2 regions of the Microbulbifer zhoushanensis genome follow, and region 1 is predicted to be linked to the other one. Evidence: riboswitches for the same ligand, from Rfam matches in the RefSeq annotation. Region 1 holds a riboswitch; the other holds the start of a gene.
The links. Region 1 has a riboswitch for molybdenum cofactor ahead of moaA (GTP 3',8-cyclase MoaA). Riboswitches for the same ligand answer to the same signal wherever they lie in the genome.

Region 1 (15,758 bases):
TGGGCCACGGCCATGCCAAAGCCCGGAACGATAATAATGCTGTCTGCCGCATCCAGGTCATCCGCCACTTCATCGAAGCTGGTCTCTACCACTTCACCGTCGACCTCGCCATCGCCCACTTCACCGCCGTCAGAGCCGAAACCACCCAGGATCACACTGATAAAGGAGCGGTTCATTCCCCGGCACATGATGTAACTGAGGATGGCACCGGAGGAGCCGACCAGCGCGCCCACCACGATTAACAGGTCATTGCTCAGCATAAAACCGGTGGCAGCCGCAGCCCAGCCGGAATAGCTGTTGAGCATCGAGATCACCACCGGCATATCCGCGCCACCGATCGCCGCGATCAGGTGGATACCCAGCAGCAGGGCAATGGCCGTCATGATCAGCAGGTTAAGGACAGTGCCGGCACCCAGGTCTGCGGGAATAAACAGCCAGCCGAGGAACAGGCAGGCCAGTATTGCCGCCAGGTTGAGCCAGTGCCGCGCCGGCAGCATCAGCGGCTTGCCGCTGACGATTCCCTGCAGCTTGCCGAATGCCACCAGTGAACCGGTGAGGGTAATCGCACCGATAAAGATCCCCAGGAAGATCTCGGTGTTGTGCACGATGTGCTCGGCACCAGTCAGGTTCAGGCGCGGGTCCAGGAAGCCTCCCCAGCCGATCAGTACCGCGGCCAGGCCCACGAAGCTGTGCAGCAATGCCACCATCTGCGGCATCTGGGTCATGGCCACTCGCCGCGCCAGGAAGATACCGATCACCGCGCCGACGGCCATGGCAATAGCCACCATCCAGTAGGCGCCGGAGACGATACCCGCGATAGTGGCAATGATTGCCACCGCCATACCCACCATGCCGTAGATATTGCCCCGCCGCGCGGTCTCGTGACTGGACAGCCCGCCGAGACTGAGAATAAACATCACCGCGGAGAAGAGATACGCCATCGAAATCATACCGTTCATTGTTATTCTCCTCTCCAGTTAACGCCGAAACATTTTCAGCATGCGGTAGGTAACAAAGAACCCACCAAAGATATTGATGCTGGCCACGAGCACTGCAACGAACGCCAGCAATGTCACCAGGCCCGAGCCCGTAGCCCCCACCTGCAACAGCGCACCGACAACGACAATGCCGGAAATGGCATTGGTAACACTCATCAGGGGTGTGTGCAGGGCATGGGTAACATTCCAGATCACCTGCCAGCCGACGAAAATGGCCAGCACAAAAACCGTAAAGTGCGAGACAAAGTCAGCTGGAGCCACCCGACCAAGCCAGAGCAGCAGGGCCCCGGCAATGGCCCAGAAGGCCAGGATCGACAGCGGCGACGTTTTCTTCGGCGCCTTGGCTTCCGGTTTCGGTGCGGCTTCCGCGGACTTTTCCGGGGCAGGCTTGGGCTGCACAGAAACCTTGGGAGCGGGTGGTGGCCAGGTAATTTCCCCTTCGCGAACCACCGTGGCACCGCGAATCACTTCATCCTCGAAATCGATATTGATCTCGCCATCCTTCTCTGGCGCCAGCTCAGCCAGCAGGTGGGTCAGGTTGGTGGAGTAAAGCTTTGAGGACTGGGTGGCGGCCCGGCTCGGCAGGTTGGTGTAACCGATGATGGTTACACCGCTTTTCACCACCTTTTCGTCTTTTTCGGTGTAATCGCAGTTGCCACCCATTTCCGCGGCGAGGTCCACCACGACAGAGCCCTCCGGCATGCTGTCGACCATGTCCGCCAGCCATAATTTCGGTGCCGGCTTGCCCGGGATCAGGGCGGTGGTGATAACAATATCCACTTCTTTCGCCTGCTCACGGAACAGGGCCATCTCGGCATCGATAAATGCCTGGGACATTTCCTTGGCATAGCCACCCTGGCCAGAACCCTCCTCTTCGATCTCCACAGTAAGGAAATCGGCACCCATGGATTCTACCTGCTCGCGCACTTCTGCACGGGTATCGAACGCACGGACCATGGCGCCCATACTTTTGGCGGTACCAATCGCGGACAGGCCCGCGACACCGGCACCGATCACCAGCACCTTGGCCGGCGGGATTTTACCGGCAGCGGTGATCTGGCCGGTAAAGAAGCGCCCGAAGTTATGCGCCGCCTCGATCACAGCCCGGTAACCGGCGATATTTGCCATGGAGCTCAGCGCATCCATTTTCTGCGCGCGGGAGATACGCGGTACCGACTCCACCGCCAGGGCATTGATATTCTTTGCCGCAAGCTTCTCCAGCAACTCTTCACTCTGAGCCGGCTTGAGGAATGCGACCAGGGTAGCGCCAGAGGGAATCAACTCTATTTCTTCATCGGTGGGCGCCTGGACCTTGAACACCAGGCCCGCATCTTTCAGGCAGGCCGCGGCGTCCTCACGGATTTCCGCACCAGCCTCCCGGTAAGCTTCGTCTGCAAAGCTTGCGGCAGCGCCAGCCCCTTTCTCGATAACGACGGAAAAACCCAGATCCTGCATGCGCCGCACGCTCTCCGGCGTGGCCGCAACCCGCGCCTCCCCCGGAGCGGATTCTTTTGGTATGGCTATGATCAACGCGTTACTCCCTCTGTCATTGTTATGAAAACACCAGGTCGACCAGCTGGCTCGCCGTGGCACACACGAAATGCAGTTCCATGGGTAACCAAATGGCCTGCCTGGGGACATCGCTGGAATCGATTCTAACCACGGGGGGAAATTTATGAAAACAAAAGAGACTGAAGCCCGGTATCAACGGGATCAATAGTGGCCATAAAAAAAGGGTTATGGGAAAAACCACTACCAGAATCAATCATTGCAATTGATATTCAACGCCATAATCGCCTCTACCCTACTGGCAAAAGCGGTATTTTCCCCAGTCAACAAGGGTATAGCGATTATTCCTAAGGTTGAAAAACTGGCTGGGAAAATATACCCGCCGCTTTCTTTGCTGCAGAAATGGCGTCATTTACGACGCAACGGTAGCCTCACATTCAGGTGCCATTGGCGAGCTTTCTATCATTTCTTGCCATTCCATTACAGCCAATTTGTCAGCGCCACTTCTCCAGGGCCTCGTGATCACTGGCACGAGATTCCACCCACCGCGCCCTACCGCTGCCACTTTCCTTTTTCCAGAAAGGTGCTTCGGTCTTTAGCAGGTCGATGATATAGCCACATGCATCCAGGGCCGACTGGCGGTGGGGGGCGGTCACCCCCACAAATACAATATCGTCACCGGGAACCAGTTGGCCCACCCGATGCAGGATCCGCACCCGCCCCAGGGACCAGCGTTCCAGCGCACGCTGCCCGATATCCGCCAGTACCTTCTCCGTCATTCCCGGGTAGTACTCCAGTGCCAGTGCCGTGACCGGGTCCCCGCTGGTGAAATCACGCACCGAACCGACGAATATCGTCGTGGCGCCGTCACTGTGATTGTCCGCACGCAAGAGCCCGAACTCGGCGCCGGTATCAAATTCGTGCTCCTGTACCCTGACTTCAACCGACACCGTCACCCCCCGGTCACCGGTGGGAAGAAAGCCACTTCGTCCCCGGCTTTCACCGTGCTCGAGTCCCCGGCCAGGGCCTGGTTGAGGGCCACCTGCAGGTTCCCGCGGCCGAGCGCGACCGCCCACTTTTCCCCGCGCTGCTGCAGGGCTGCCCTGACCTGGCTGATGTCACCCATGCCAGCCACGGGAAGCTCCAGCTGCTCGCAACCCAGCTCTTCCCGCAGGCTGGCAAAAAAAAGTATGCGAATCACCAGTGCTCCTCCGCGGTTGCCAGTCCGGGTTCCGCATCACCCTGTGGTGACGTCCAGTGTCCATGTTTGCCCCCGGATTTCTCCAGCAGGTGGATATTGCCGATGGCAATGGCCGGATCGACCGCTTTGCACATATCATAAATGGTCAGTGCCGCCATCGATGCTGCGGTCAGGGCTTCCATTTCCACCCCGGTGCGCCCCGCCAGCCGGCAGAAGCTGCGGATACGGACAGAGCAATGATCCGGGTCCAACGCAAACTCCACCTGGACCTTGCTCAGCGCCAGCGGATGACACAGGGGAATCAGGTCGGCGGTTTTTTTCGCCGCCTGGATGCCGGCAATGCGTGCCACCGAGAGCACGTCACCCTTGCGGTTATTACCCTCCGCCAGCTGCCGAAAGGCCGCCTCACTCATGCGTACTTCTGCAGCGGCACGGGCGCCCCGGTCGGTTACCGACTTGTCAGTGACGTCGACCATGCTGGCTTCACCGCGCTGGTTCAGGTGCGTCAATTCCATGCGCTTACCCTCGCTGCAGGTGCGTTACAAAGTTGCAGGGCCGGAAATTGGAATCCAGCTGCTGGCAGAGTATCTGCTCCCACGCGGTACGGCAGGCACCGGTGGAACCAGGCACACAGCACACCAGTGTGTTATTGGCCAGGCCCGCCAGTGCGCGGGACTGGATTGTGGAGGAACCGATCTCCTGCAGCGACACTGCACGGAACAGTTCCCCGAACCCCTCAACCTGCTTGTCGAACAACGGCTGCAGGGCCTCCGGGGTGGAGTCGCGACCACTGAAACCGGTACCACCAGTGGTTAGCACCACCTGGACGGCGGGATCCGCTATCCACAGGGAAACCTGGGCCCGCAACTGGTAGACATCATCCGGGACGATCTTTCGCTCCATCAGGTTATGGCCTGCGGCGCGCAGTACCTCGGCCAGGTACTGGCCCGAGGTATCCGTGTCCCCGGTGCGGGTATCAGATACGGTCAGCACTGCCACATTGAGCGGCACGGGTACCGTTGCGGTAGTTTCGTTGGTGTGATCAGTCATGGATACTCTCCTGTAATTCTCGCCCACGGCCGGGGATCCCTGTTTGCGGAGATCCCAGGATACGCAGCAGCCGGCTGAATTCAGCCGGGCAATTAACATTCATTTGCCAGCCACTCTCCCCCACCGGTAACTCTGTACCGCCGAGCTGGTGAACCAGCTGTCGCAGGGAGGCGTCCCCCCGGCCGGCGGAGACATCCCGCAGGTAATCCCGGGCGTTATCGTCGAGGCGCAGCCACAGCGGCAGCCACAGGCGCTCATAACAGAGTGCACGGGCACCGTTCCCAACACCTGCACGGCACAGGGCTGCCAGCGGGGCCACTGTCAACAGCGGCATGTCGACGGGGACAGCGAGGATTGCCGGCGGTCCCGCGCCCCCAGCGGCCGGTTCCAGCACCCCGGCCAGATCCTCGGCAATCGCATGCAGCCCACTGACCGGTCCCCGCGACGAACCGATATCCGCCACCCCGCCCCAGGCTGCCCCACTGACCCTGGTAGCCAGCCAGCGAGCGGGAAACTGCCGGCGCAACTCCTCCAGATGCCCCACCGCACGCTCTAACAGCGTTTCTCCGCCGGGCAGCACCATCGCCGCCTTGTCCTGCCCCATGCGACGGGACCCTCCGCCAGCCAGCACCACGGGGCAGATAATACTGGTACGTGTATCGGCCACGATCAGCCCCCCAGCATTGACAGGTTACGGGTTGCGCCGACCTGTTCCTGCTGCAGGTAGTGGCTCGGTTCCTTGGCACCGATTTCCCGGCGGATCCTCTCCGCAAGGGCAGCACTGTCGCCGGCAGCAATTTCGGGATAGAGGTCAATGCCGTGCTCGGCGAACAGGCACAGGTGCAGGCGGCCCTGGGCGGACACCCGCAGCCGATTGCAGCTATCGCAGAAATCTTCGCTATACGGGGTAATAAAACCGATACGGCCGAGGTAATCCGGGTGACGATATTCGCGGGCAGGCCCGGCATCCCGTGGCCGCTCTACCAGTTGCCAGCCATCCCGCACCAGTTCCCGCTCCACGGCGTCACCACGAATATGGTTGCTGGCAAAAAACTCGCGATTGTCACCGGTGCGCATCAACTCGATAAACCGCAATGTCACCGGCGTATGCCGCAGCCAGCCCAGGAACTCACGCAGGCGCCGGTCGGCGCCGCCCTGCAGCAACATGGCGTTCACCTTTACTTCAAGCCCCAGCGCCCGGGCCTGCTCGATACCGCGCAGTACCCTCGGCAGGCAGTCATGCCCGGTAAAATCGGCAAACTCCGCCGGGTCCAGCGTGTCGATGCTGATATTCAGCTGGTCGAGGCCGGCGTCACACCACTGGCCGATCACCCGTGGCAGCTTGTAGCCGTTGCTGGTCACCGCGACCCGGCGGATACCCGGGGTGGCCTTGGTGGCGGCAATGATTTCCGGGAGGTCTGCACGCAGGGAGGGCTCACCCCCGGTCAGCCGCACTTTCTGCGTACCGAGGCTGGCAAACGCGCGCACCACGGTCGATATCTCCGCAGTGCCCAGGTGGGGGGAATTGTCCGTCGCCTGGTACCCTTCGGGCAGGCAATAGTCGCAACGGAAGTTGCAGACATCTGTGACGGACAGCCGCAGGTAATAGAACCTGCGCCCATGGTTGTCTGTAAGCATCAAACGCCTTTCCAAGTCAGCGAGCCCGCAGGGATTGCAGGCTCTCGGGAGGCCGGAGGATTTCTCCGCCGACCCTGGTGGCCCGGCCAGTGTGGAAGTTCCGCCAACTGGTGGCCACGGCCCGACTCCCCTATCCAGCCCCGGTACTCATGGGCTGGGCCGGACTTAGGGAAACGGGCTCGGTGTTTGTGATCGGTATCAGTGGTTTTATTGTCCTGCTCGGGACGCTCTCTCCTGTCAGGATTGTTTCTGTTTCCGGAAAAGGCGCTCCCGAAGTAAATATTCCCAACAAAAGGAAATATCCGGTTTCTTCGATTTACCTCTCCCGGCGAATTCACGGGGTGCCGGCAATTCCACAGGCAGCCACCCGATCCATAGCACGCAAGCTTTATGCCATAGATCGGCCAGGCCCGGCCAGCCGAGTGGCGCCCCAATACCCGCACAAAGCGAACTTGCCTGTTACGGTATCCCCGGCGCGCATCTGCGAGTGCCCACTCCCGGGTCACCGCACGCGCCATACCGGACGGCTCGCACCAAAAAAACACTTTGCAGGCAGGCTGGCACCAAAACGGCGCAAACTGCCCCGGGCCAATACCCAAAATAGCACGGGGCTTCACGCACGGACCATGGCATTTAGTGCTTTGCCCTAATTGGTATGATTCTTGATTGCCAATACCACAGGCAACGGGGCCCGGCGATAACAGGATTTATCGCCGGGCTTTTTTGTGGGTGCCTGCCCGGCCCAGCCTCCCGCAGTAACAGCCGGTGCGGTCTGGCACTGCGCTTGCACCGATTTAACCAGTGACACCCGGAACCAGAAAGACTCAAGCGACAAGACGGTGAGACAACAGCAGGTCCAATGAACGACCCCCTTGGCATCATGCTGGTCGACGACCAGCCAGAACGAGCAGAAATGGTCTGCCGGCAGCTCCGCGCTGCCGGTTACCGCCTGCTCGTGCACCTGAATAGTGCTGCCGGCCTGCTGCAACAGGTGGATAACCATCGTCCGGATATTGTCCTGATCGATATTGAGTCACCAGACCGGGATATCCTGGAGAGCCTGTCGATCATCAATCGACAGAACCCCACCCCGGTGGCCATGTTCTCCGCCCGCGGGGGCGCTGACTTTATTACCAGTGCTGTGGAGGCCGGAGTCAGTGCCTATATGGCCGAGGGACTGAGTGCCGAACGCGTGACACCGGCGATCGAGATCGCCATGGCGCAGTTTCGCAGCTACCAGCAGTTGCGCGCATCCCTGGAGCGGACCCAGCAACAACTGCATGAACGCAAGACCATCGAGCGTGCCAAGGGCCTGCTGATGGCAAGGAAAAACCTCGATGAACAGGCGGCTCACAAGACCCTGCGCAACCTGGCCATGAACAGCAACTCCACCATGCTCGCGGTGGCGGAACAGATCATTAACCACTTACAGTCCCAGTCATGACCCCAGCCTCACCACTGCACCTGGAAAAGCGACATATCAAACTGCTGTACCTGCGGCTGACCGACAGCGCGCCGCTGGTAGTAGCGCAGGAGGAGGGATTTTTTGCCCGGTTTGGCCTGACAGTGGAACTGCAGCGGGAAACCTCCTGGGCGACTCTGCGTGATCGCCTGATCAGCGGCGTCGCCGATGGTGCAGCCATGCTCGCCCCCATGCCGCTGACCCTGTCACAGGCCCTGCCCCAGTGCGAGGAGCAACTACTGACCGGCCTGATCCTGAGTTGCAACGGCAACGCCATTACGCTTTCGCAGAACCTTTTCGAGTCACTCGGACTGGGCAACGGTGGGGGCGATAGCAGCACCACCGGTGCGGCACTGCGGGACTACCTGCATGCACAGCCCGCGTCGGCCCCGCCACTGAAACTGGCGACGGTTTATCCCCACTCCAGCCACACGCTACAGCTGCGCCACTGGCTACGCCTGGCCGGTATCGATCCCGACCGGGACCTGCAGCTACATATCCTGCCGCCGGAACAGATGGTAACGGCACTGCAGCGGGGTGATATCGATGGTTACTGCGTGGGTGAACCCTGGAACACCATTGCCGCACAACGGGGACTGGGCGTAATCGTGGCAGCCTGCAATGCCCTGCTGCCGGCCATGCCGGAGAAAGTGCTTGCCGTTACTGCGGGCTGGCACACCAGGCACCCACAGACGCACCTGGCCCTGCGCGCCGCATTGCTGCAGGCCTGCACCTGGCTTGGCGACCGCGCCCAGCGACGTGATGCGGTGGCGCTGCTCGCGCAACAACACTACCTGGACCTGGATGCCGACAGCCTGGCCCCCTCACTGAATGACCAGCTGCACTGTCAACATGGCCAGCCCCCGGCAGCCAATCCCGGCTGGCACCTGTTTGCGCACACCGACAGCGACTGCGGGCGCCCGACCCGGGAAAAGGCAACGCAACTGCTGGAGCTATGCGGCAAGTTCTCACCGGTGTCCCCGCAAGCTGCCGGGGCTTTCCGCGAGGAGCTGTACCAGCAGGTGCTGGATTATCTCGGCAAGCACTGAACCCGGACAGCGTGCCCGGCAAATTGCACCGGCACCAGGAAATTAAAGCGGCGAATGCCGCTCACAGAGAAAACTAGAAACCTGGACAACGAAGTCCACCGGCCGCAGCCAAGGCTGCACCCGTGGGCTTTTTTTATGCCCGCGGCCGCGCGCGGTGTGCCATCGAGACCAGAGGATATCGACCGGCATGCCCGCATTGCACAGCGATAAGAGGAAGCAACCATGTCCAGCCAATCACTGAACCTGTTTTCATTCCGCGGGAATATACGGATTCTCCACCTCACCTGGGTGGCATTTTTCATCAGTTTTTTTGCCTGGTTTAACCACGCGCCCCTGCTGATGGCAATCTCCGACAGCCTGTCGTTAAGCCCCGGGCAGGTAAAGACGCTGCTGATACTGAACGTGGCACTGACCATTCCCGCGCGTATCGTGATCGGAATGCTCACCGACCGCTATGGCCCACGCTTGACCTACTCCATACTGCTGGCAGTTGGCAGCATTCCCTGTTTTATTTTCGCCCTCGCTGACAGCTTCGTACAGGCGGCCCTGGGCCGCCTGCTCCTCGGTTTTATCGGCGCTGGCTTTGTGGTGGGGATCCGCATGGTTTCCGAATGGTTCCCGGCCCGACAGCTGGGCACGGCTGAGGGAATCTACGGCGGCTGGGGTAATTTCGGCTCGGCGGCGGCAGCCATAACCCTGCCCACGATTGCCCTCCTGTTCGGCGGTGATGATGGCTGGCGCTACGCAATCGGCCTCACCGGCGTACTCGCGCTGGGATACAGCTTTGTGTACTACCGCAGTGTGACCGACACCCCCAAGGGATCGACTTACTTCAAGCCGCGCAGGATGGGCGGCATGGAGGTCACCAGCCGCGGCGACTTTGCCCTGCTGCTGGTGATGAAACTGCCGCTGTACGCCGCCCTGGCCCTGCTCACCTGGAAGCTATCCCCCGCGGGGGTAGCCTTGCTGGACGGAACCTGGGCCAGCCTGGTCTATACGGCGCTGGTACTCCTCTATGTCCTGGACGCCCGCCGCTGCTGGGAAATCAACCGCGAGGTACTGCAGACACCACCGGCGCCCGCGCATCGATACCAGTTCAAGCAGGTCGCGATCCTCAACCTGCTCTATTTCGCCACCTTTGGCTCTGAGTTGGCGGTAGTCTCCATGCTACCGCTGTTTTTTTCCGAAACCTTCAGCCTCGACCCGGTGCGGGCCGGGCTGCTGGCCTCCGGATACGCCTTCATGAACCTGGTGTCCCGCCCGGTGGGCGGCCTTTTCAGTGACAGGTTCGGTCGCCGGGCCACGCTCCAGGTCCTGGTACTGGGCCTGATGGCGGGTTACCTGGCGATGAGCCAGATCGACAGCACCTGGCCACTGCTACTGGCCGTGGCCGCCGCCATGGGCTGTTCCTTTTTCGTGCAGGCCGGTGAGGGTGCGGTCTTCGCCGTGGTGCCCCTGATCCAGCGGCGCCTTACCGGGCAGATTGCCGGCATGACAGGCGCTTACGGCAATGTGGGGGCAGTGTTTTACCTGACGGTATTGAGCCTGGTTTCCTACGAGGCCTTCTTCCTGGTGATTGCCGCCACCGCGCTGGTGGGCTTTGCCGTGCTCCTGCTGATGGAGGAACCGCAGGGGCAGATGGCGGAAGTGCTGCCGGATGGCAGCGTCTCACTGATCGATGTGACCTGAATACCATGCCTTCCGCGACCGACACGCACGTCCCGCAAGGCACAGACAGCCGAGCCAGGGCGGATGACAGGCGGCAGGAAGCGCTGGTCATGACCAGCGCTTCCTGTGCCGGACGGCGGGTCCATAACGATGATGCATGTGCGGTCTGTGCGCCCAGTGGCTCCGCACGCCTGTTCCGCGGAGCCCTGGCAGCGGTCGCAGACGGGGTTGCCAGTGCCGAAGCCGGCGGTGAGGCGGCGCGCGCGGCGATCAGTGGGTTCCTGTCCGACTACTACAGCACGCCCGAAACCTGGTCCGTCAAACAGGCGGCCGCGCGGGTGCTGCACGCACTGAACAGCTGGCTCTACCGCCAGGGCGGCGGCAGCCGGGAACTCCGCCAGGGCTGGCTGACCACATTTTCCTGCGTGATTTTCAAGGGCGCCAGTGCCCACCTGATCCATATCGGCGACTCCCGTATCTACCGGTTGCGCGGCGACACCCTGGATTGCCTTACTTGTGACCACAGCCGAGCTTTAGGACGCAACCGCACCTTCCTGGCCCGCGCCCTGGGTATGGACGCCCATATTGAGGTGGACTACCGCTGTGAGCAGCTGGAGCAGGGCGATATCTTCCTGGTCTGCAGCGACGGGGTGCACGACTACCTGGCCCCGGCGCGCATCGCGACAATACTGCGAGCACAGACCGACGACCCCGCCCGGGCACTTCTGGACGCGGCGCTCGCTGCCGGTTCGGAAGACAACCTGAGCGCAGCTGTGGTCCGTGTCCGGGTGTGCCCGGAACCGGAAAGCGAGGACCTGCTGGGGCAGCGCGACAGGCTGCCCTTCCCCCCGGACCTGCGCCCCGGCAACCGGCTCGATGGTTTCCTGGTCCTGCAGGAGCTGCACGCCAGTGCCCGCAGCCAGCTCTACCTGGCCCGCGATACCGGCAGTGGTGCCCTGCGTGTCATCAAGACACCGTCGGCCAATTTTATTGATGACCCGGCCTACATAGAGAACTTTATTGCCGAGGAATGGACCGGCAGGCGGCTGGATCACCCGGGTATCGTGCGCATCTATGCCCCACCGGCGTCTCAACAGTTCCTCTACCACGTGATGGAATATGTCGAGGGCCAGAGCCTGCGCCAGTGGCTGGAACTGAACCCGGCGCCGCCAATCGAGCAGGTGCGGGAACTGGTGCAGCAACTGGTCAGTGCACTGCGACGATTGCAACGGATGGAGATTATCCACGGCGACCTGAAACCCGAGAACATCATGATCTCCGCCGACGGACGCCTGAAGCTGGTCGACCTGGGCGGCGCAAATGCGGCAGGACTCAGGGAGCACCTGCACCATCGCAGCGACCGGGTCCCGGGAAGCAAGAATTATATTGCTCCCGAATACTTTCTCGGCGATGCCGCCAGTCACCGATCAGACATTTTTTCCCTCGGGGTAATCACCTATGAGTTGCTCACTGGCCATTATCCCTATCGCGAGCGAGCAGGCGACCGGCTTTACCGGCTGCACAACTACAGCGCGCTCCACTATCGGCCAGCCAGGAATCACCGCCCGGAGTTACCGTTGTGGATCGACAGGGCCCTGCAGAGGGCCTGCCATCCCAACCCCCGTCATCGCTACGCGGCCCTGTCGGAGTTTGTCCACGACCTGCACACACCCAACCCCGAGTTCACCCACGCGGACAGCGCGCCACTGATGGAGCGCAACCCGCTGCTGTTCTGGCAGCTCGTAGCACTGCTGTTACTGCTCTCGCACCTGCTGCATTTCCTGCAGTGACAAACCGGAACAAAACCTTGCGCAACACCCTGCCGGCACCAACACGGTGCAACCCGGCCGCCCCTGCACCAGCTTGCCGCACACCAGTCACAGGCAGCAGCGGCAAACCCGCATAAACCGGTGAGACGCGTTTGGCACAATCCTTGAATCCCTGATTACACCAATACAGAAAATCCCTTACGAGGCAACGGCGCCTGTACCCTTCGGCAGAAGGGGTAGAGGCCGTGCCTACACCACCCTCCCCGCCCCACCCTGCCGGATCATTCAGAGACAACACGGCAGGAACTCACATGGTTGAACCGCGGGCTAAGCAAAAACTAATCGTTATCGGCAACGGAATGGTGGGCCACCATTTCCTTGAGCAGCTGGCTGCGCGCCCCGAGAACGCACTGTTCGAGGTCACCGTCTTCTGCGCCGAGCCACGACCGGCCTACGATCGCGTGCACCTGTCTGAATATTTTGCCGGCCGCAGCGCCGACGACCTGGCGCTGGGCAGGATCGACCAGTACCGCGACTGGGGCTACGACCTGCTACTGAACGATGCCGCAGTCTCCATCGACCGGGAAAAGCGGACCGTAACTTCCGCCAGCGGTGTGGAGAAAACTTATGACCGCCTGATCCTGGCCACCGGCTCCTACCCGTTCGTACCACCGATTCCCGGCCATGAGCACGGGAAATGCTTCGTTTACCGCACGCTTGAGGACCTGGACGCGATTCGCGCGGCCAGTGAAAACGCCACCACCGGCGTCGTTGTCGGCGGTGGCCTACTGGGGCTCGAAGCTGCCAACGCGCTGAAAGAACTGGGACTGGAAGCCCACGTAGTGGAGTTCGCCCCGGGCCTGATGGGTATCCAGCTGGATGAGGGCGGTTCCGGACTGCTGAAAGACAAGATTGAGGACCTGGGCGTAACTGTCCACACCAGCACCGCTACCGAACTGATCGAGGAAGTAGACAGCGGTCGCCTGCGTATGCAGTTCAAGGATGATCGCGAACTGGTCACCGACCTGATCGTTTTCTCCGCCGGTATCCGCCCCGAAGACAAGCTGGCACAAGCCGCCGGACTGCAACTCGGTGAGCGCGGCGGTATCGTGATCGATGAATCCTGCCGCACATCCGACGGGAATATCTTCGCCATTGGCGAGTGTGCGCTGTACGAAAACTTCATCTATGGCCTGGTGGCTCCCGGTTACACCATGGCCCGCAATGTGGTCTCCCTGCTCTGCGGTGAGGAGGCCAGCTTTACCGGTGCCGACATGAGCACCAAGCTTAAACTGCTGGGCGTCGAGGTAGGATCCATCGGCGATGCCCACGGTCGCGCCGAGGGCGCCGCAGCAATCACTTTTGTCGACGAACAGAGCGGCATCTACAAACGCATAATTACTGACGGCGACGGCAGGAAGCTGCTGGGCGCCGTGCTGGTGGGTGACACCGGCGACTACGACCAGCTGCTGCAGTATCACCTGAACGATATCGACCTGCCGGAGCACCCGGAGCAACTGATCCTGCCCGCCGCGGACGGCGACGCCCCCACACTCGGTGCCGGGGCACTGCCCGCAACCGCCACCATCTGCTCCTGCCACAATGTCAGCAAGGGCCAGATTGTCGATGTGGTGCAAGGGGGTTGCTGTTCACTGGGTGAGGTCAAGGATGTCACCAGGGCATCTACCGGCTGCGGTGGTTGCTCCGCGCTATTGAAAAACGTTGTCGACGAGGAGCTCGCGGCACTGGGCATGGAGGTCAACAACCACCTGTGCGCGCACTTTGAATTTACCCGCCAGGAGCTGTTCCATATTGTCCAGGTGGAAGAAATCCGTACGTTCGAGGACCTGTTGCAGAAGCATGGCAGCGGTCGCGGCTGTGAAATCTGCAAGCCCACCGTGGCCTCCATCCTCGCCTCCCTGTGGAATGACCATATCCACCACAGGCCCCATGTGGGCCTGCAGGACACCAACGACACCTTTATGGCCAACATGCAGAAGAACGGCAGCTACTCGGTGGTACCGCGGGTACCCGGGGGCGAAATCACCCCGGACAAGCTGATCGTGCTGGGCCAGGTGGCCAAGAAATACGACCTCTACACCAAGATCACCGGCGGCCAGCGCGTCGACCTGTTCGGTGCCCGGCTGGAACAGTTACCCGAGATCTGGCGGGAGCTGATTGAGGCCGGCTTCGAAACCGGGCACGCCTACGGCAAGTCACTGCGCACGGTGAAGTCCTGCGTGGGCAGTACCTGGTGCCGCTTCGGGGTACAGGACAGTGTTGCCATGGCCCTGCATATCGAGAATCGCTACAAGGGATTGCGTTCACCGCACAAGATCAAGATGGCGGTATCCGGGTGCACCCGCGAATGTGCCGAGGCGCAGAGCAAGGATGTGGGCGTAATCGCCACCGAGAATGGCTGGAACCTGTTTGTCTGCGGCAATGGCGGCATGCGCCCGCGCCACGCGGACCTGTTCGCCACCGACCTGGATGACGAGACCCTGGTGCGCTATATCGACCGCTTCCTGATGTTCTATGTCCGCACCGCCGACAAGCTGCAGCGCACTTCAGTGTGGCTGGAAAACCTCGAGGGCGGGCTCGACTACCTGCGTGAGGTCATCATTGACGACAAGCTGGGCCTTGGCGAGGAACTGGAGGTGCAGATGGCGAACGTGGTCGGCACTTACCAGTGTGAATGGAAAACGGCCATCAACGATCCGGAGATGCTCAAGCGCTTCCGCCAGTTTGTGAATACCGACGAACCGGATGAAAAAATCGTTTTCGTGGAAGAGCGTGGCCAGCCACGACCCGCCCGTGAAGAAGAGGTCGTAAAGATCGCCGAGCCCGCTTGAGCGCGGCTGTTTTCCAGCAAACTGCACCAAAACGGCGCAATTAAATTAATTTTCGAATTTTGCTGCACAATCATTGCATTCTGGAGTATAAATAATGACAGAAGTTGCCATAACCCCCACTCCATGGCAGCCGGTCTGCCAGCGATCAGACCTGGTTGCCGATTCAGGAGTGTGTGTTCTCGTAGGCGATGTTTCTGCGGCCGGGCCATTAGCGCCCCGCAGGAGCATCGCCTTATTTTTTATTCCCCATGCCGAGCAGCAGCTCTACGCCATCGACAACTGGGACCCGATCGCCGGTGCCGGCGTGATTGCCCGGGGCATAATCGCCGAGGTCGATGGTGAACTGACGGTTGCCTCGCCCCTCTACAAGCAGCATTTCCGCCTGCGCGATGGCCAGTGCCTGGAGGATCCGGGGATCCGCCTCGACACCTTTGCTGCCGCATTTGATGGCGATACCGTCGTCATCGCCAGCATGCCGGACTCGCCCTGACCATGGCACCGCGGGAGCTTCTCCGCGCGCACCGGACGTGCACCACCTGTCCCTACTGCGGCGTGGGTTGCG
Region 2 (15,758 bases), on a different contig from region 1:
TGATGAAGGCGTCCAGGGTGTGGTAGCGCTCCTCGAGATCGATGCTGCAGCCCCGTTCCAGTGTGCGATCGAACCAGATTGGCACCACGGGGTTAAACGTCGCCGCGGGGCGGTAACGCAGCTGCTCGTAATCGGCCAGCGAGCGGCACTCGTTGATGCCCTCGCCATAGGGCAGCTCCCCGGTGAACAACTCGTAGGCAATGGTGGCCAGCGCATAGATATCGCCCTGGATACCGGTGTTGCGCCCGAGAATATAGTGCGGGTCTGAATAAGAGGCGGTGCCCAGGGCGCCGGGATGTTCCAGCGGCCGGAAGACTTCGGCGCTGCCGGCAATATAGACCGAGCCGAAATCCACGATTTTTGCGCGCCCTGCACGGTCGAGCATGATGTTGGCGGGCTTCAGGTCCTGGTGAATGGTTTCCTGCTGGTGGAATGCAGCCAGTCCCGCGGCGACCTCGCGGATAATACGGAAGGCCTCGGCCGGTTTCGGAAAGCGGTTTTTCGTCATCCAGTTTTCCAGCGTGCGGCCGTCCACGTATTCCATCAGGTAGTAAAGGACTGTGCGCGGCCGCTGTTGACGGTGCACTTCCACCACGTGATCGTTCTGGATCCGCAGGCCGATCCACTCCTCCTGGATGAAGCGGTCGATATAGTGGATGTCGTCCTCATAGTTGATCGAGGGCGTCTTCATCACCAGTGCCTCGCCGGAGGCGGTATCATTCACCAGGTAGAGCTGGCTGCGCTGGGAGGAAAAGATTTCCCGCTCCACCCGGTAGCCGTCCAGGATCATGCCCGGCTCCAGCGGTGGCGGAAAAGGCAGCCGGGTGAGCTGGCGACTGTAGTCATCCAGTGTGGTTTCCGGCACCGACCTGACCCGCACGACCAACGCGGTGAGGTTATCGTCGCTGCCATTTTCCTCCGCGGCCCTGACCAGCGTCTCGGCCTTCTGCTGTTCGGTCAGGTCCGTGTTCGCGAGCAGTGTGCGGATAAACTCCGCATCCACAAAGTCGTGGACCCCGTCGCTGGTAATGAGGAAACAATCGCCACGCTCCAGTTCCACCCGCCCGTAATCCACCTGCAGGCCGGTATCCATGCCCAACGCCCGCGCCAGCATCCGGCGCCGATGGGACAGCACCACCGTGTGATCGCGGGTCAGGCACTTCAGCTGCTTCTGGCGCAGGTGGTAGATGCGGCTGTCACCGATATGGAAATAGTGCGCACTGCGGGATTTGAACACCACCGCCGAGAAAGTGCAGAGAAAGCCCTTTTCCTCCTGGGCAAACTCGTGGCTCTTGCGATAGAGCTTGCTGTTGATGGAGGCGAGGATTTTCTGCCCGGCATGGGCCGCGGACCAGGTATCGGGTGTACGGAAGTAATCCTCCACGAACTGCTGCGTCGCCGTGCTGCTGGCGAGGGCGCCTGCCTCGGCTGAGCTTACGCCATCCGCGACGGCGGCCACCGCACCCAGGTACTGTTGCAGGTGCGGGCTGGCGGGCCAGTGAAAAACACCCGCATCCTCGTTCTGGGGCTTGGGTCCAGCAGTGCTACACAGGCCGGAAGACAGGACCGGGGCGCTGGAGACTTCCGCTGGCAATGGGGCGGTTGGTGCATTCATGTCTCTTTCCTGGCGGCCAGAAGGTTACTGTGCCGGGGTGGGGTGCCGGTGTCCAGACCGCAACTGCCAGCGGTTGGGACGGCTGTACCCCGGAGACAGGAAAACGGCCCGCAGGCCGCTTCCCTGTCCGGCAATTGCCCGGGTTATTCCACACTGATCAGCTGCACGGTGCCATCGGGCAGTACTTCCGCAATCTTGCCTTTAGGCTCGTCGAGGAAGGCGCAGGCAAAAAAGATCACCGCGGCTGCGCCAGCAATGACCAGGAAGAACTGGCTGTAGCTGACAAAGGACAGGACGGTAAGGAAGGTGACGGCCCCCACGTTACCATAGGCACCGGCCATCCCCGCGATCTGCCCGGTCATGCGGCGCTTCACCAGGGGCACGATGGCGAATACGGCACCCTCACCGGCCTGTACGAAGAAGGAGCACATCATGGTGGCCGCCACCGCGGCGGGAATCCACCAGCCACCGTGGATCTGGCTCAGCACCAGGTAGCCGACGGCCAGGCCGCCTACCAGGAACATCAGGCTGCGACGGCGGCCGATCTTGTCACTGAAATAGCCGCCGGTGGGCCGCGCCACAAGATTCATGAACGCGAAGCCGGAAGCCAGCAGGCCCGCCTTGACCGGGCTCAGGCCCTCGAACGTCTCGAGAAAAAACAGCGGCAGCATGGAGACCACCGCCAGTTCGGAGCCGAAGGTGACGAAGTAGGCCAGGTCGAGAATGGCCACCTGCTTGAAACTGTATTTCTCCAGCTCCGGTACACCATCTTTAAGGTGTTCGCTGTTCACGTGCCAGATCATCCTGGTCTGCAGCGCAAACAGCACCGCCAGCAGTCCCCACATGGCATAAGTGGCCTGCTGGCTCAGCAGTGCCACCCCGGCGGGGGAGAGTTTATAGGCCAGCGCGCCCAGTGCCAGGTACATGGGCACGTTCATCAGCAGATAAAAGTAGAGGTCCCGCATACTGGTCACTTCTAGGCCACCGCTCTTTTTCGGCTTGAAGTAGGTAGAGCCTTTCGGTGTATTGCGGGCAATGTGGTAATAGATGAAGCCGTAAGTACCGGCGATTATCCCGGTCAGGCCCAGCGCGTAGCGCCAGCCGTCGTCACCGCCAAACAGTAGCGCGATAGTCGGCAGGCTCATAGCGCCGGCGGCGGAGCCGAAGTTGCCCCAGCCCCCATAGATGCCCTCGGCAAGGCCCACCTGCCTGGCGGGGAACCATTCACCCACCATGCGGATACCGATAACAAAACCGGCACCGACAAAGCCGAGCAGGAAGCGGAACAGTGCCAGTGATTCATAACTGTCTGCCGTGGCGAAACCGAGGCAGATCAGTGACGAGATTATCAGCAGGCCACTGTAAACATGCCGCGGCCCGAATTTGTCGACGAGCATGCCGATAATAATGCGGGCGGGAATCGTGAGTGCCACGTTAAGGATGAGCAGGGCCTTGACCTGTTGGCTGGAGAGGTCGAAGGCCTCCTTGATGAAGACCAACAACGGTGCGTGGGAGAACCACACCACGAAGCTCAGGAAAAACGCGAACCAGGTAATGTGCAGTGTTTTTATCTTGGGATCGCCCCAATTCAGTAGATTGAGGCCGCTCGATTCACTCATGGTTATATCTCCGGCGTGACGGGAATCGTTGGTTAAGTGGGTCTGGCCCCGATGGTATGGGAGTGGTGCCAGAGAGGAAGCGGACAAAGGGGGTAGGCACGCGGGAAAATCCGGGCAATTTTCCGATAACTTACCCCTATGGGCTAGGGCGTCTCGCCGGTAAACAACGCGAGCGGGCGCTGTTTTACCACCAAGGTGGTAGCAGTGCTTGCCTCTTCCATTTGCAGGATATTTTTGGAGGTAACACTGCAGATCGCCCCCCGGAAATACGCAGGCCGGGAAACAGTTGCCGTAAAATGGGGAAAACAACGGAGCCCGGTAATGCAATACTCACAGCAACTGGCGGGACGCGTACTTGTTCTCGCCACGGCCATGTTTGCGGCCAATTTCTCGGTATGGATCCTCTATGCCGTTCTCGGTGTCGAGTTGCGGGAGCAGTTCCAGCTCTCGGCGACCGAGTTCGGCGTGCTGCTTGCGGCCCCGATTTTCACCGGGGCGTTACTGAGGTTCCCGGCCGGGCTGCTGGTGGAGCGTTTTTCCGCAAAGAAACTGATCCTGGTCCAGATGCTGTTGCTGCTACCGGTGCTGGTCCTGCTGCCGACCATCAGCACTTTTCCGGGGCATCTGCTCGCCGGCCTGTGGCTGGGGATTTCCGGTGTCTCTTTCGTGCTGGGCATTCGCTATATCAATCCCTGGTTCGAGCGCAGGCAGCAGGGAACAGCCATGGGTATCTTTGGTGCCGGTAACGCCGGCGCGGCGATTACCCTGGCGCTGGCCCCGGCCATAGAGAGCTGGGCCGGGCGAGACTGGATAGGCCCGCTTTATGGGATGGGCCTGCTGGTGATGGTAGTCCTGTTCGCAGTGGCCGCACCGGAGGAGACCCGCTATATGCAGCGCCGGCGGGCGAGCAACCTGGCGCAGCAATTGCAGCCGTTGCGCCAACTGAGGGTCTGGCGTTACGGGCTTTATTACTACTTTGTGTTTGGTAGTTTCCTGGCATTGCTGCTGTGGCTGCCGCACTACTACCTTTCTGTCTACGAGGTATCCCTGACCACTGCCATGGCCCTGACCCTGGTGTTCGTGGCCCTGTCGAGTTCTGTGCGGGCGCTGGGAGGCTGGTTTGCCGACCGCTACGGTGCCCGCACGGTGAACTGGAGTGTCTTCTGGACCTGCCTGGTATGCCTGTTCTTCCTGAGCTACCCGCCGACCAGCATGACAATCCATGGGGTTGAAAGGGATGTGGAGCTCAGTATTGAAGTGAGTATCGAATTGTTCACCCTGCTGCTGCTGGTGATCGGTATAGCCCAGGGCTTCGGACGCGCCTCGGTATACAAGGCGCTCCATGACAACTTTCCCGGGCATATGGGCAGTGTCGGGGGGACCGTGGCGACTATCGGCGCCTTTGGCGGCTTCACGCTACCAGTCATGTTTGGTATGGCGCAGGATTTAGTGGGTATTCACAGTGCGGCCTTTATGCTGCTCTACGGAGTGCTCGCACTGTGCATGGTGGTGATGTACCTGGCGATCCAGAGAGAGCGTTATCAGCAACGACTGCAGTTCGCGCGGCAGCATAACTTCCTTCACGACGATACCGGCACCGGAGGGGCTCTTTCCGTAGAATGACTCCGCTTACCGATTTGGTGGTAACCGGTGGGGCGAGTGGGTGGTAGGAAATTTCAGGGGGTGAAAAAGCGGTGGATTTTCCCGGTGCGCAAAGGGGTGTAACTTGCTCCCGATCCCGATCACCCAATCGCATAGGAAAAGCGGATGAATACGCAATATCTACCGAAATTAATGGGCGTTCTAGTTCTGGGTGCTTGCAGCAGCCTGGCAGTGCATGCGGCAGAGGAGGATAGCGGCGCGACCTCGATGGCAGACGCCCTGGGTTCCGGAAGCGTGGGGCTCAACCTGCGTTACCGGGTCGAGGGCGTCGATCAGGAAAACCTGGAGGAAAATGCCATCGCCTCCACCCTCAGGTCGCGCCTGACCTGGGAGAGTGCGGCTTACCACGGATTTTCCAGCCTGCTTGAATTTGATGATGTCTCAGTGATCGGCGATGGCGATTACAATTCCACTACCAATGGCAACGCCCTCTACCCGGTGGTTGCTGATCCCTCCGGGACTGAAGTCAACCAGGCCTACCTGCAGTACCGCGGCAAGTCCTCCATAGCCACCGCCGGCCGGCAGCGCATCAACCTCGATGACCAGAGATTTGTCGGTGGGGTGGGCTGGCGCCAGAACGAGCAGACTTACGATGGTTACCGTTTCCAGTATGGCCAGCCTGACAGTTTCCAGCTCGATTACAGCTACATATACAACGTCAACCGGATTTTTGGCGAGGACAGCGTCAATTCCGACTTCCGGGGCGCTATCCAGCTGCTTCACGCCGCCTACCCGGTAAACGAATCCCATAAGCTGACGGCGTTTCTCTACGAGCTGGACCTGGACACGGTGGTCAACGCCTCGAGCCGTACTATCGGCGTGCGGTACGAGGGTGCATTCGGGCCTGTCTCAACCCGGTTGAGCTACGCCACCCAGTCCGAGACCGGCGACAGCACCCTCGAGTACAGAGCGGAATACTACCTCGCCGAAGTGGCCGCCAGCATCGGCCCGGTGCAGCCGAAAATAGGCTACGAGGTGCTCGGCAGCGATGACGGAGCGGCCTTCACCACGCCGCTTGCCACCCTGCACAAGTTCCAGGGCTTCGCCGACAAGTTCCTGGCGACACCGGCCGACGGGATCGAGGATTTGTATGTCGGGGCCAGTGCGAAACTCGCCGGTGGAAATTTCGGAGTGACCTATCACAACTTTGGCGCTAACGCCTCGTCCCTGGATTATGGCGAAGAGTGGGATGTCAGCTACGGCCGCAAGATCAATGACCAGCTCTCCGCACTGGTGAAGTACGCGACCTACAGTGCCGATGAGTACGGCGTGGATACTGACAAAATCTGGCTGATGCTCACCGCCAGCTTCTGATAACAACAGGAAACCGTTTCCCCGGCCAGGCGTCGGGGCTTTTTTTACTGTTGCCCCCGGGCGTCCGGGTACGGAACCCCGCTATCGTCGATTATCGAAACGTACTTGCCCCGGGAGGAGTACCACCTTTGCCCCAAGCAGAAACCTGTCGCGCTGGTACACTGGCAACAGTTTAAACACCGAGTCCCGCTGCCTACACGGCCTCAGCCGCAAGGTGCCGGGACCGTGGCCGGAAAGGCCACCAGGGTCACACGGGAAACCGGGTGGCCTCCCGACTTTGGAAAGGCGTTTAATGTTACAAGATAGCTATGGCCGCCGGTTTTATTACCTGCGCCTGTCCGTGACCGACATCTGCAACTTCCGCTGCAATTACTGCCTGCCCGACGGGATTGGCTGTGGGCGATCGCTCGAGGGTGAAAACCCCCTCTCCGTGGCGGAAGTTGACACCGTCGTCCGCGCCTTTGCCTCGCTCGGTACCGAAAAGGTGCGCCTCACCGGCGGCGAGCCCTCCCTGCGCCGCGACCTCGACTCACTCATTGCGGCAGTGCATGACTGCGATGGCATCCGTCGCGTGGCAATCACCACCAATGGCTATCGCCTGCCATCCCAGATAGACGGTTGGCATGCGGCCGGGCTCGACCAGTTGAACGTGAGCGTGGACAGCCTGGATCCCGCGCAATTCCAGCGGATTACCGGTCACGACCGCCTCGAGAAGGCCCTGGCCGGGATCGACCGCGCCCTGGAGCTGGGTATCCAGACCAAGGTCAATGCCGTCCTCCTGCGTCAGCACAACCTCGCCGGTTTCGACCAGTTCCTGGACTGGGTCCGGCAGATGCCGGTGACCCTGCGCTTTATCGAACTGATGCGCACCGGCGACAACCGTGAGTTCTTTGCCAGCAACCATGTCTCTGGCACAGATATTGAGTCCCGACTTGTACAGGACGGTTGGCAGCAGGTGGTGCGCGCTCGGGATGCGGGTCCGGCCCGGGAGTATTACCACCCGGATTACGCCGGCCGTGTCGGCCTGATCACCCCCTATAGCAGTGATTTCTGCGCGAGCTGCAACCGGCTGCGCATGTCTGCGCAGGGCAAGCTGCACCTGTGCCTGTTCGCCGACGCGGGCTTCGACCTGCGCCGGGAGATCGCCGCCGGCGATGCGGAGGCCCTGGCCGACCATATCCGTGAACTGATTGGCGGCAAGAGCGCGGGTCACGAGCTGCAGCGCGGACTGACCGGCGCCACCCGCAACCTGGCAATGCTGGGGGGATGAACATGGCAACTACACAACAGAGCATCGGCGTGGTGCTGGCGGGCGGGCGCTCCAGCCGCATGGGGCGGGACAAGGCCCTGCTGCCCACTGCCGGTAACCGCACCTTCCTCGACCACGCCTGTGCGCTGCTGCGTGAGCTGCCCCTGGCCCAGGTGGTTGTAAGTGGTGCCCGGCCCGGCGGTGTCCCCGACCTGGTCCCCGGCCGGGGACCGCTGGGGGGACTGCACGCTGTTGCCAGTGCCACCAAAGCGCCAGCGGCGCTGGTGATCCCCGTCGACATGCCGCTGCTCCCGGCAGGAGCGCTAGCCCGTTTGCTGCATGCCGGCGTCGAGAGCGGCCGCGCCAGCTACTTCGGCGACTATTTCTTCCCGCTGTGGCTGCCGCTGGACACCGGGTGCCGGGCCTACCTGCAGCGCGCGGTGGAAGGGGATGCGCCCAATGCCGTGGGTGCGCTGCTGCGGCACCTGGGGGCTCTTTCCCTGCCGGGCGCGGGCGACTGGTGCCACAACGTCAATACGCCGGCGGACTACTACGCCCTGCCAGGTAGCGCACTGCCGGGCAGCGCCCGGTTCGTGCATCCAGTGGCTGAAGTCGGGTGCCCGAAAAGAAATTCCCGATACCAATTTTCCGAGAGAGTACTGAACAATGGCCGGACACGCTTCCACTGAATTCATCCCGCTCAATATCGCGGTGCTGACCGTTTCGGACACCCGCACCGAAGAGACCGATACCTCCGGCGGTTACCTGCGCGAGGTTCTGCAGGGGGCCGGTCACCAGCTGGCCGACCGGCGGATAATCCCGGATGACGTCTACCAGCTGCGCGCGGTGGTTTCCGCGTGGATCGCCGATCCGCAGGTGCAGGTGGTCCTGGTGACTGGCGGTACCGGCTTCACCGAGCGGGATTCCACGCCGGAGGCACTGCAGCCCCTGTTCGACAAAACGGTGGACGGTTTCGGCGAGCTGTTCCGGCATATCTCCCTGGGGGATATCGGCAGCTCGACGGTCCAGTCGCGGGCCCTGGCGGGGCTCGCCAACCGTACCCTGGTGTGCTGCATGCCGGGTTCCACCGGCGCCTGCCGCACCGCCTGGGAGGGCATACTGGAGCAGCAGCTGGACGCGCGTCACCGGCCGTGCAACTTCGTGCCGCACGTGGATTTCCAGCGCCAGAACTGTGCGACCCGGGGATAATGCCATGAGCCACCTGACCCACCTGAACGAGCGCGGCGAGGCCAGCATGGTCGATGTCACGGCCAAGGAGATCACCGACCGCAGTGCGCGGGCGCAAAGCAGCGTAACCATGAGTGCGGACGCATTTGCACTGTTGAGCGAGGGCGCCCACCGCAAGGGGGACGTGCTGGCGGTGGCGCGCATCGCCGGCATCCAGGCAGCCAAGCGCACCGCGGACCTGATTCCTCTGTGCCATCCGCTGGCGCTGACCAAGGTGGCCGTGGAGTTCGAGTTGTGCCCGGAGGATCATCGGGTAGACATCTCCGCATTTTGCCGACTGGCCGGGCGTACGGGTGTCGAAATGGAAGCGCTGACCTCGGCCTCGGTGGCGGCGCTGACGATATACGACATGTGCAAGGCGGTGGATCCGGCGATGGTCATCGGGCCCACCCGGCTGGCAGAGAAAACCGGCGGCAAGCGGGGCCACTGGCAGCTCGCTGATGCAGGCATGCAGGAGTAACGACATGATCAAGGTTCTGTTCTTCGCGCGACTTCGGCAGCAGCTCGGTATGGGTGAACTGCGGCTCGAGGACTTTTCCGGCACTGTGCGCTCGCTGTGCGCAGTCCTCTGCGAGAAGTATCCCCAGTGGCGGGAACACCTGGATGACGATGCTATCCGGGTGGCGGTGAACCAGGAACTGGCAGACAGCGACGCAGCCGTCGCCGCCGGTGACGAGGTGGCCTTCTTTCCCCCGGTGACCGGAGGCTGATATGGACCGCATCGATGTACGCGAGGCCCCCCTCGATGTGGCCGCCGAATACGCGGCCCTGCAGCAGGCGAATACGGCCGATGGCGCCTGCGCGATGTTTGTCGGCTCGGTGCGGGATTTCAATGCCGGCAGTGCGGTCGGCGGCCTGGCCCTGGAGCATTACCCCGGCATGACGGAGAAAAGCCTGCGGGCTATCGTCGCAGATGCACGCGGGCGCTGGCCCCTGGGGCGGGTTAACCTGGTCCACCGGGTAGGTCCCATGCAGGTGAATGACGAAATCGTCTTTGTCGGGGTCACCAGCCCCCACCGCCAGGCGGCGTTCGCGGCTTGCCAGTACATCATGGACCGGCTCAAGACCGAGGCGCCGTTCTGGAAGCGCGAAACCGTTCGGCGGGCCTGCGGTGCTGAGGAAGAGCGCTGGGTCGAGGCCCGGGCCAGTGACCAGGCGGAGCTGGAAAAGTGGGGCTGATACGTGCGCTGGCCGTGCTGGGGGCGCTGCTCGCGCTCGCGCTCCCGGCCGGGGCCGACGACTGCCGGCTGAAGGTGGCGGTGGCCGCGAGTTTCCGTCCCGCCCTGGAAACGCTGTTGCCGGAATTCGAGGCCGCCACCCGCTGTCGTGTCGTGCTGACCAGCGGCAGTTCCGGGGCGCTTTACCAGCAGGCCCTGCACGGCGCGCCGTTTGACCTCTTCCTTTCCGCCGACCGGCAACGCCCCGGCTTGCTGGAGCGGCAGGGCAGGATTGTGCCGGGCAGCCGCCGCACCTATGCGCGGGGCCTGCTGGCGCTGTGGCTCCCGGATACCGGGGGGGGATCGGAGGCGCTGCTGCGGCGCTGGCGGGATACCCTGGTGCTGGCCGATCCCGAGGTGGCGCCCTTCGGGGTCGCTGCCAGGCAGGTGCTGCAGTCGCTGGGGCTGTGGGAGGCCGGTGGCGCGCGGCTGGCGCGGGCCCACAATGCCGGCCATGCTTTCATGCTGCTCGAATCCGGGCACGCCCGACTCGGCTTTGTCGCCGCGAGCCAGATGACCGCGGCCGGCCGTAATAATGTCTGGCTGATACCGCAGGATCTTTATGAGCCGATTGAACAGCAGCTGGTGGTGCTCAGGCACGCTCGTAGTCCCTCAATGGCAGAGGCCCTGGCAGACTTCCTGGCCAGTGATGACACCCGCCAGCGACTGGTGGCCCTGGGTTATGGCCCCGGGGCGGGGAAGGGCTTATGAATCTTGATATTGCCGACCTGGGCGCGCTGTGGCTGACCCTGCGCCTCGCTGCAGTAACCACAGCGCTGTTACTGGTTATTGGTGTACCGCTGGCGTGGAAACTGAGTCACTGGCAGAGTCGCTGGCGCCACGCGGTGGAGGTGATCATCACCCTGCCGCTGGTATTGCCGCCTACAGTACTGGGCTTCTACCTGCTGCTGGTGCTTTCGCCGAACTATGCGCCGGGAAGCTGGCTGGCGGAAGCGCTGGGACAGCCGCTGGTGTTCTCCTTCACCGGCCTGGTGATAGCGTCGGTGATCTACTCCCTGCCATTTATGGTGCAGCCGCTACTCGTGTCCTTCAGCCAGCACGGCGGGCGGCTGACCTCTGCCGCCGCGGCTCTCGGCATGCCGCCGCTGGCGGCATTGCTGCGGGTGCTGTTGCCGGCCAGCCGCCCGGCAATCATCAGCGCCTGCGCCCTGACCTTTGCCCATACCCTGGGGGAATTTGGCGTGGTGCTGATGATCGGCGGGGCCATTCCGGGTGAGACCCAGGTAGTATCGGTTGCACTCTACCAGCATGTGGAGGCGATGGAATACGGTGCGGCCCACCGCCTGGCGCTCCTGCTGGTAGTGGTCACCACGGCACTGTTACTGGTCGCCCGCTGGCTGGGGCGCAGCGCGGTAGTGAAAGACCGGGACGTTCCTGTAATGGGGGCGCTGGGCTGATGGATCTGGCACTGTCATTCCTGCGTCCGGCGGCGCGTCATGGGTACGGCGAGAAAACCGGCACGCGGGGGCTGGCCGTCGAGGGGCTGGTTACCTCACTGAATACCACGACGCCCTGGCAGCTCGCCCTTCCGGCCAGGGGAACCTTCGGCTTCAGCGGTCCGTCCGGTAGCGGCAAGAGCACCCTGCTGGCCGCGCTTGCCGGACAGCGCGCCTGTTCGGGCCGGGTGAGCTTTGCCGGCATGTGCTGGCAGGAAGGCACCTGGGGACTTGCTGCCCACCAACGCGACCTGGTGCTTGGCTTCCAGGATGTACGCCTGTTTGCCGGGCAGACCGTTGCCGACAACCTGGCCCTGGCCCATCGCTACAGTCGCCGTCGACTGGCACACGAGGAGCGGGCGGGGTTGATCGAGGCATTCGGGATCGCACCGTTACTGGGGCAGCCGGTTGAGCAGCTCTCTGGCGGTGAGGCCCAGCGGGTGGCACTTTTACGCCAGCTATTCAGTAATGCTGCAGTGCAGCTCTACGACGAGCCCCTGTCCGCGGTGGATCGGTCACAGGTACTCCGTGGCCTGATCCCGGCGCTGAGAGCTTTCTGGGCCAGAAACCCGGCACTGGTGATCTGGACCAGTCACGATTTCAATGAAATCCAGCTGCTTGCCAGCCACTGCCTGTGGATGGAGGAGGCCGCACTGCGTGGACCCGTCGCCGTCCGGGAGTTGATCGGGTTCCAGGCGTCCGGCGAAAGCGCGGAACACTCCTGCTGTAGTCGCCTGGAGGCGCGGGTCGAGTCCTGCGAGGCGGGCCTGCTGACCCTGTCCCTCGGCGATGTCCTGCTCTATGCGGACAATGTAGTGGGGTGCCACCGGCCCGGGGATATCGTCCCTTTCCTGCTCGGTTCCGGAGATGTCAGCCTGAGCCTCGAGCGCCCCGGCCTTTCCAGTATCCTGAATTGCCTCCCGGCCGAGTTGCTGGCCATGGTGCCGGTTGCGGACGGGCGCGTGCGCCTGGAACTCGGAGCCTGCGGCCAGGCATTCTGCGCTGATATCTCGCGCCTGTCGCGGGAGCGCCTGCAACTGGAGGTGGGCAGGCGCTACTTTGCGCAGTTCAAGGCCGGCAGCCTGACCGGCCTCTGATAACAGCATCGCCGCCGAGTCTTCAGGCGGTGATTTTATCGATTGGTGAAACATGCTCAGTCATAAAGAACGTATCCGCTACAGCCGCCAGATAATGCTGCCGCAGATGGGGGAGGCTGCGCAGGAAAAGCTGGCCGGGGCCAGGGTCATGGTTGTGGGCATGGGCGGGCTCGGTTGTCCCGCGGCGCTGTACCTGGCCACCGCGGGCGTCGGCGAGCTGCACCTGGTGGATGGCGACGAGGTGGAGCTGTCCAACCTGCAGCGCCAGGTACTCTACAAAGCCAACCACCTGTACAAGCCGAAAGTGCTGGTTGCCGCGCAGCAGCTGCAGGCCGCCAACCCGGCAATCCGGATCCACCCACACTCGGTGATGGCGGACGAGGGGTGGCTCACAGGTCACCTGCCTGCCTTCGACCTGGTGCTGGACTGCACTGATAACATGGAAATCCGCCACAGTATCAACCGTGCCTGTCGGGCGCTGGGGGTACCGGCCATCATGGCCTCGGTGCAGGGATTCTCGGGCCAACTGGTGAGTTTTGATTTTCGCCGGGAGGGTTCACCATGTTATGCGTGCCTCTTTCCAGAGGCGGAACGCGCGCCGCTGGCCAATTGCGAGACCAGTGGCGTGATTGGGCCGGCACTGGGGGTGGTTGGCAGCGCCCAGGCGCTGGAGGCCATCAAGTTGCTGGTAGGCCTGCCCCTCGGCAGCCTGGATTCCCTGCAGGTGTTTGAGGCTGAATACCTCGAATGGCGCAGCCTGGGCCTTGGCGCGCGACGCTGCAGTACGTGTGAGGCGCGCGCGACCGCAGGCGCATGACGTGCCCACCCGCTGCGCCCGGGGGCAGCGATGGGGCACCAATGGGGCCTGTGGAAGTGGTGAAACCCCGGCCGGATTTGCTTCTATCGATTTGGTTCTATAATAGGAATCGGGATGCGCCGGGGAAGGTGAAATTAAATGCCATGGACGGGTTGACGCCGCGGCCCCGTCCCCATAGAATGCGCAGCCTCTTGAGCGGTTAGGCAACTGGCCGCAGGGGAGCGGAGAGCACCAGGCTTCGCTTCTCGGAGTTGATGCGGGGTGGAGCAGCCTGGTAGCTCGTCGGGCTCATAACCCGAAGGTCGTAGGTTCAAATCCTGCCCCCGCTACCAAATTTGAAACGTTGGGTCGCAACCCGGCGTTTCGCGTTTGAAGCCCCGGTCAGGGGCTTTTTCGTATCTGCGAGATACGGTTTCCGAATGGGCCGGAAGTAGGCGCCGCGGTTTGTCATTCGGACCGTGGGGCGGGCTTCCCAGCCCATTTTTTGTTTGTGGGGTACGTCGGTGTGCTCCAGCTTTATGGCGGCCTGGCCGGCCACCCGATACCGCACAGGTAACCGGGACCGGCGGCTAGCCGAAGAGTGTGGTGAATAGAATGGCGACCAAGCGCGAACAGCTGGAAGAACTCCTGGGTCCGGTAGTGGCCTCGCTGGGCTGCGAACTCTGGGGTATCGAGTACCAGACCCATGGCCGCAACGCATTGTTGCGCATTTATATCGATTCCGAAGACGGGATCGCGGTGGAGGACTGTGAAAAGGTCAGCCGCCAGGCCAGTGCGGTGCTGGATGTGGAGGATCCCATCAGCGGCAAGTACACCCTCGAGGTTTCTTCGCCGGGAATGGATCGACCGCTTTACCGCCTGGACCAGTATGAACGTTTCGTTGGCCACCAGATTGAAGTGCGTCTGCGTATGCCGCTGGAAGGCCAGCGCAAGTGGCGCGGCCTGCTCGCCGGTGTCGAGGGCGAGGAAGTGGTGTTGCGTATCGACGGCGAGAACGAATACCTGCTGCCGATCGACAGTATCGAGCGGGCCAACATCGTTCCCCAGTTTACCAAGTAACTTTTCAGTCATTTTCTAGTAGGCGCCTGCGCACAGGCGATTTAGAGGCACAGCTGCATGAACAAAGAGATCTTGCTGGTAGCCGAGGCGGTTTCCAACGAAAAGGGCGTCGACCGGGATATTATTTTCCAGGCGATTGAAGTGGCCCTGGCAACTGCCACCAAAAAACGCTACGACGAAGACTCCACCATTGAGGTGGCCATCGATCGCAGGACCGGCGACTATGAGACTTTCCGCAGCTGGGAAGTCGTGGATGACGATACCCTGGCTGAGCTGGGAACCCAGTTCACCCTGGAAGAAGCACATGAGAAAGACCCGGAACTGAAGGCCGGGGATGTCTACCGCGAACAGGTAGAGAACGTCGAGTTTGGCCGTATTGCCGCGCAGACTGCCAAGCAGGTAATCGTGCAGAAAGTGCGGGAAGCCGAGCGCGCCAAGGTTGTGGAAGAGTACCGCGATCGCGTTGGTGACCTGGTGAGCGGCACCGTGAAGAAGGTGACCCGGGACTTTATCGCCGTGGACCTGGGCAACAATGCGGAGGCCCGCCTGCCGCGTGACCAGCTGGTGGGTCGTGAGATCTTCCGCCTGGGCGACCGGGTGCGCGCAATCCTGTTGGAGATCCAGCCGGAAGCTCGCGGGCCGCAGCTGATGCTGAGCCGCTCCTGCCCGGAGATGCTGATCGAGCTGTTCCGCATCGAAGTGCCGGAAATCGCCGAGGAGGTAATCGAAATCAAGGGCGCTGCCCGCGACCCTGGCCTGCGCGCCAAAATCGCGGTCAACACCAATGACGGTCGCATCGACCCGGTGGGCGCTTGTGTGGGTATGCGCGGTGCGCGCGTACAGGCGGTTTCCAACGAGCTCTCTGGAGAGCGCGTGGATATCGTCCTGTGGGACGACAACCCGGCCCAGTTTGTTATCAATGCCATGGCCCCTGCCGAGATCGAGTCCATCGTGGTGGATGAGGACGCCGGCTCCATGGACGTGGCGGTGGCCGAGGAAAACCTCGCCATGGCGATTGGCCGCAGCGGCCAGAACGTGCGGCTGGCCTCCGAGCTGACCGAGTGGCAGATCAACGTGATGAGCGTTGAGGAGTGGCAGGCGAAGCAGGAAGCCGAGTCCGGCAGTATCATGGAAACCTTCATGGAGCGCCTGGATATCGACGAAGACGTTGCCGGTGTACTGGTGGAAGAAGGTTTCACCACCCTCGAGGAAGTCGCCTATGTACCCATTGAGGAGATGCTGGGTATCGAGGGCTTCGACGAGGAAATCGCCGAGGAACTGCGCGCCCGAGCCAAGGATGCGCTGCTGACCCAGGCGCTGGCCTCCGAAGAGCAGCTGGATGCGGCCGAGCCGCAGGAAGACCTGCTCAACATGGATGGCATGGACCGCCAGTTGGCTTACCAG

Region 2: another riboswitch for molybdenum cofactor. It lies ahead of moaA (GTP 3',8-cyclase MoaA); the one in region 1 lies ahead of moaA (GTP 3',8-cyclase MoaA).

What each region holds. Positions count from the first base shown of each region.
Region 1 is NZ_JAJSAO010000003.1:32,031-47,788, forward strand. Features, by position in the region: gene pntB (Re/Si-specific NAD(P)(+) transhydrogenase subunit beta) at 1-959, opposite strand, end outside; gene LVD10_RS06405 (Re/Si-specific NAD(P)(+) transhydrogenase subunit alpha) at 978-2,528, opposite strand; gene moaE (molybdopterin synthase catalytic subunit MoaE) at 3,002-3,457, opposite strand; gene moaD (molybdopterin converting factor subunit 1) at 3,460-3,708, opposite strand; gene moaC (cyclic pyranopterin monophosphate synthase MoaC) at 3,705-4,223, opposite strand; gene moaB (molybdenum cofactor biosynthesis protein B) at 4,228-4,758, opposite strand; gene mobA (molybdenum cofactor guanylyltransferase) at 4,751-5,425, opposite strand; gene moaA (GTP 3',8-cyclase MoaA) at 5,428-6,396, opposite strand; molybdenum cofactor riboswitch at 6,385-6,593, opposite strand; gene LVD10_RS06440 (ANTAR domain-containing response regulator) at 7,256-7,840, shown strand; gene LVD10_RS06445 (CmpA/NrtA family ABC transporter substrate-binding protein) at 7,837-8,907, shown strand; gene LVD10_RS06450 (NarK family nitrate/nitrite MFS transporter) at 9,130-10,596, shown strand; gene LVD10_RS06455 (bifunctional protein-serine/threonine kinase/phosphatase) at 10,686-12,365, shown strand; gene nirB (nitrite reductase large subunit NirB) at 12,656-15,196, shown strand; gene nirD (nitrite reductase small subunit NirD) at 15,291-15,686, shown strand; gene LVD10_RS06470 (nitrate reductase) at 15,689-15,758, shown strand, end outside.
Region 2 is NZ_JAJSAO010000006.1:346,462-362,219, reverse strand. Features, by position in the region: gene LVD10_RS14615 (bifunctional protein-serine/threonine kinase/phosphatase) at 1-1,615, opposite strand, end outside; gene LVD10_RS14610 (NarK family nitrate/nitrite MFS transporter) at 1,759-3,234, opposite strand; gene LVD10_RS14605 (MFS transporter) at 3,556-4,857, shown strand; gene LVD10_RS14600 (alginate export family protein) at 5,002-6,210, shown strand; molybdenum cofactor riboswitch at 6,376-6,514, shown strand; gene moaA (GTP 3',8-cyclase MoaA) at 6,503-7,480, shown strand; gene mobA (molybdenum cofactor guanylyltransferase) at 7,483-8,148, shown strand; gene moaB (molybdenum cofactor biosynthesis protein B) at 8,126-8,668, shown strand; gene moaC (cyclic pyranopterin monophosphate synthase MoaC) at 8,673-9,167, shown strand; gene moaD (molybdopterin converting factor subunit 1) at 9,172-9,417, shown strand; gene moaE (molybdopterin synthase catalytic subunit MoaE) at 9,419-9,886, shown strand; gene modA (molybdate ABC transporter substrate-binding protein) at 9,877-10,635, shown strand; gene modB (molybdate ABC transporter permease subunit) at 10,632-11,342, shown strand; gene LVD10_RS14555 (ATP-binding cassette domain-containing protein) at 11,342-12,478, shown strand; gene LVD10_RS14550 (HesA/MoeB/ThiF family protein) at 12,531-13,295, shown strand; tRNA gene LVD10_RS14545 (tRNA-Met) at 13,551-13,627, shown strand; gene rimP (ribosome maturation factor RimP) at 13,890-14,354, shown strand; gene nusA (transcription termination factor NusA) at 14,412-15,758, shown strand, end outside.